DNA from 2 places in the Methylophilus sp. Leaf408 genome. Region 1 is predicted to be linked to the other one. Evidence: riboswitches for the same ligand, from Rfam matches in the RefSeq annotation. Region 1 holds a riboswitch; the other holds the start of a gene.
The links. Region 1 has a riboswitch for thiamine pyrophosphate ahead of LPA26_RS05055 (TonB-dependent receptor). Riboswitches for the same ligand answer to the same signal wherever they lie in the genome.
Positions count from the first base shown of each region.

Region 2: it holds a riboswitch for thiamine pyrophosphate, as region 1 does, so the genes downstream of both, thiC (phosphomethylpyrimidine synthase ThiC) here and LPA26_RS05055 (TonB-dependent receptor) in region 1, are expected to answer to the same signal.

Region 1 covers NZ_CAKASK010000001.1:1,130,572-1,133,045, forward strand. The annotation lists gene LPA26_RS05055 (TonB-dependent receptor) at 1-1,224, opposite strand, end outside; TPP riboswitch at 1,321-1,424, opposite strand; gene LPA26_RS05060 (cupin domain-containing protein) at 1,599-1,874, opposite strand; tRNA gene LPA26_RS05065 (tRNA-Ser) at 1,951-2,040, opposite strand; gene def (peptide deformylase) at 2,065-2,474, opposite strand, start outside.
Region 2 covers NZ_CAKASK010000001.1:2,090,765-2,093,238, reverse strand. The annotation lists gene LPA26_RS09800 (MHYT domain-containing protein) at 1-447, opposite strand, end outside; gene LPA26_RS09795 (hypothetical protein) at 659-1,066, opposite strand; TPP riboswitch at 1,216-1,330, shown strand; gene thiC (phosphomethylpyrimidine synthase ThiC) at 1,360-2,474, shown strand, end outside.

The DNA.
Region 1 (2,474 bases):
CAAACCGGAAACCAAGGTTAATTTGTCTGTCAAATGACTATCAAATTGTCCGAATATCGCGGTATTTTCAGTTTTATAATCACCCGCCAATTGATTCAAGTAGGTAGGCCCATAGGTACTTCTGTAATCTGAAAGAGACTTAAAATTCTCATCTTGCACAAAGCGATAAATACCAACCGTCCAATCGGTTGTGCCGTTGAAAATACGACCAGCCTTGTCAGATAACGCACGCAACTCAAACGAATAATTATCTCGGTCACGATTATACTTTTCACCATCAGTTGCTGTGCTCCAGTCACCATCAAAACTATAAGTCGATGAGGAGTTTAAATAAGTGGCTTCAGACTGAATAATCACCGCATCTGAGGCCTGCCAATTAGCCTTTACTCCAAAAGCATTGGTATTCTGTGTATCTGCACCTGGTTGATTAGATTTACTGCGCCTTGAGTTGTCTAAGGTAAATGCGTCATAACCGTTATTCACATTCACATGCATCAAGGTGAAATCTAAGGTTAAATCCTCGGTCGCAAATAACTTGAATTTACTGCGGAACGTTAATTCATCCTGTTTTTGCGTATCATCACGGCCTAAAGTGTCGTTCTGCATATAGCCATCAGATTTGTGAGTATAGATGGAAGCACGCCCGAGTAACTGATCCTCAACAATAGTGCCGCCAACTGCTACGCCAAAATTACGCGTGTTATATTCACCCACGCCAGCCTGTGCACGCATTTTAAATTCTTTGGTAGGTTCTGCACTACGCATGGTAATCGCGCCAGCGATTGCATTGGGGCCAAACTTTGTACCTTGAGGTCCTTGCAGCACTTCTACAGAATCGATATCAAACAAGGTCGCGGCACCGCCAAGTCGGCTAAAGTCGATGCCATCAATGATCAGACCAACGGATGGATTCACAGGATTATCATATTGACTGAGTATCCCCATCCCGCGAATCTGGAAAAATCGCCCTCGCGATGCACCTGCTGACACATTAACATTCGGTGCCAGATTCAAAACCTCTTCCAGATGCTGCGCGCTGCGCGCCTCTATGGTTTCTTTATCAATTTCAGTCAGGCTAACAGCGGTTTTCTGAGCGGTGCTGGGGCGGAAATCCGCACTCACCACAATGTCCTGGAGCTTCACTGCCTTATCATCTTCGGCGGCCAGCACTGGCGTGCTAATTAAAAGCCCAATCAGGGACAATGGTTTTGTAATCGGTTTCATGAAAATCCTTTCTATAAGACACATAAAAAGGACAGGGGGAGAGTGACAATGACGTGAGTAGGTTTGTTGAGGGACAACAAACCAAAAACATTTGCGTTGTAGATGCTCTGCCTGTCCCTACGCCAGCATTATCTGGGTCAGGTTCATTGGGTTTCTCACTTGCGCGAGATCTCAGGTGTTAGCCACCCCAAGGCGATTTGATTTTTCAATCAGGATGAGATTGTAGGTTGATATCGATTACTTTGCTAGAGAGTGATGCTGTATTGCGTTTAAATACTCTGCATACTTTGCAAAATTTAATGATAAAGCTTGATCCAAAACAAAAAGCCCTGCGATGCAGGGCTTTTTTATTGAATACTTGCGACTACAATCTATTAGAAATGTTTGTAGTGTTTTTTCAATTGCTTCACAACTTCCCACTGGGATTTCAGGCCTTTTGGAAACTCAACGTAATCACCAGCTTTGATCGTTACAGTGTCGCCACCTTGTGGAGTTACTTTGAATTCGCCTTCCAATACGTAAGCTTTTTCAGTCGCAGTGAAATCCAGAGGGAATTTTGAAGGTGCGCAATCCCAGGTATTCCAGCTTTTTACGCCCAGGTCTTTCAATTTTTCTTCAGATGGATTGTGGTCGATGATAATTTGAGTCATGACAAATTCCTTAATAAATTAAAGTGATTATAAAACTTTAAATAGAAATGCCGCATTTATGCGGCATCTTGGTAACTGGCGGAAGAGGTGAGATTCGAACTCACGGAGGGCGTGAACCCTCGACAGTTTTCAAGACTGTAGCATTAAACCGCTCTGCCACTCTTCCGGAAGGCAGAATTATAGCAAACAATCAGTCGTCTGGAAGTGTTATTCCAGGAAAAAGTACATCATTAAAGCCAAATTTTGTTAGATCGCGGATACGCATGGGGTAAAGTATGCCAAAAAGATGATCACATTCGTGCTGCACTACCCTTGCATGGAAACCGCTGACAGTGCGATCTATCACGTTACCTTGCGGGTCAAAACCTTTATAGCGTAAATGCAGAAACCTTGGAACAATCCCTCGCATCCCAGGTACCGACAAGCACCCTTCCCAGCCATCTTCCTCTTCGTTTCCAACAGGTATGAGCTCAGGATTAATCAAGATAGTGAATGGCACCTCCTCAGCATCAGGGTAACGCGGGTTTTTGCCTACACCAAACATGACCACCTGCAAACTCACACCAATTTGAGGCGCGGCAATACCGGCACCATTCATCT
Region 2 (2,474 bases), 960 kb from region 1:
CTCCATTTTCATGGCCAGCATGCCGGTGTAATGCATGGCCCCGATGCCGGTGCCGACTGAGAGCCCACCTTTAATCAGTTTACTGTAATCAAGCTGGTTCTCTGTCATCAGGTTGAGTGCGTAATAGGATGCCATGATGCCGGGCATCATCGAAATCATGGTGACTTCCGGATTGTAAGTGACTTTTGTGCAGATTTCGTAGGCCAGCATGCCGATAAAATGCATGGCCCAAATGCCTGCTCCAAGGGAGATTGAGCTGGCGATAATGGAAAACTTCTGTGACACCAGCGAAGTTTGTTTTTGTGAAATGCGGGTTAGCTGTAGCGCCAGCACCGAGGTGCCGATGGCTACCAGCGCGGATAGTATCACTAGCCATGGATTATAAGTTCCATAGAGCAGGGCGGTGGGCGATCCTTCCCTGAAAAAGAAAATACTGTACCAATCCATGCGGTGATTGCCCTCAATAAAAAATGTTAATCGTGCTAGCGATATTTTATCTTGTGCATACGATAAATAATATTGAGAACAATGCTGTTTTTAAAGGCTATTTCGCCATTTAGGTGATTGAAATACATCGGTATTTTGCATGTGTCGGAAAAGCAGAAAACCCCGCAGATGCAGGGTTTTTCTGGGGCAGGCAGTGCTGATTTTCAGGTGGTTAATGAGACAGCACGTGACAAATCAGCTGGTAACAAATCGTCATAAAGCCGATGGTGGTCAGCATAAAACTGATGGCAGAAAATACCTTCCATTTCATTTTGCTCCAGAAATCGGTATCAAATGCTGCAATGGTGAAAATGGTCGGGTTGGTAAAGCCGCCGATAGCCATACAGACACAGGCAAAATGATGTAATTCAATGCCAGCGGTTTTGGATGCAGCAAAAAAGCCAAGTTGGAAAAGTGCCATCAAGGCGTAATCCACGTGGGCACGGATCATGGTTTTGTAATCGACCAGAAAGCCGCCATCGATTCCCTGAATAGGGAACCAGCGTGCAAAAGTCATCAACCATGCGGATAAAATTAAAGCGGTAGTACAAGCGACTGCGCCAATCAATAAGACGTCCATTTTTCTCTCCTGAGCTCTGATTTAAAAGGGTTTCCCGTATTGTTATTGTGTCGGGAAATGTGATTGTAGACAGATCTGTCTGTCTGTCAATATGCGGCATTATTCAATGCATGAAAACTTGCGTTCTCCGGCGTTTTCGCGCACAATTCGTTCCTTGCTAGGGGTCTGTAAATCCTTCATTTCATTCGAAGTTTTTACAGTGAGAGTTACCCTTCGAACCTGATGCGGGTTATTCCGCCGTAGGGAATGCATATCTCCGCGCATCCTTACGTCTTTATCTTTTAAGGATGCCAATGAACGCCATAGACAAAAACCTTCAGTCCCAGACTCCGCAATCCCAGATTTCTCAAAGCAAGAATATCAAATTCGTCAACGCGGATGCCAAAGTTGATGAAGGGGCTACCAACCCTTTCGCTAAGTCACGCAAAATCTACATACAAGGTTCACGTCCGGACATCCAGGTGCCGTTCCGTGAAATCTCGCTGAGTGATACGCCTTCCAGTTTTGGCGGTGATGTTAATCCCCCGGTAGTGGTATATGACACTTCCGGCCCTTATACCGACCCAGCAGTAGAGATTGATATCCGTAACGGTTTGCCCGCTTTGCGCGCGCAATGGATTATGGAACGTGGCGATGTAGAGCAGCTGGATGGCCCGACCTCTGAGTTCGGTCAGCAACGTCTGATTGATCCCGAGTTGTCGCAAATGCGTTTCAACCTGCATCGCAAACCGCTGCGTGCCAAAGCTGGCATGAATGTCAGCCAGATGCACTATGCACGCAAGGGCATCATCACGCCGGAGATGGAATTTATCGCCATCCGCGAAAACCAGCGCCGTGAAAACATGAGCGAATTGCTACAAACGCAGCATCCTGGCCAGAATTACGGTGCCAATATTCCACCAGTAATCACGCCTGAATTCGTGCGTGACGAAGTGGCACGTGGCCGTGCGATTATCCCTTCCAATATCAACCACCCGGAAATTGAGCCCATGATCATTGGCCGTAATTTCCTCGTTAAAATCAACGCCAATATCGGTAATTCCGCACTGGGTTCTTCCATCTCTGAAGAAGTGGAAAAAATGGTGTGGGGTACGCGTTGGGGTGGTGACACTGTGATGGATTTGTCCACTGGTAAAAACATCCATGAAACCCGCGAATGGATTATCCGTAATTCACCAGTGCCTATCGGTACCGTGCCTATCTACCAGGCGCTGGAAAAAGTGAACGGCAAGGCTGAGGACCTGACCTGGGAAATCTTCCGCGACACCTTGATCGAGCAGGCAGAACAGGGCGTGGATTACTTTACGATCCATGCCGGTGTGCGCCTGGCTTATATCCCCATGACGGCCAAGCGTATGACCGGTATCGTGTCGCGCGGTGGTTCTATCATGGCGAAATGGTGCCTGGC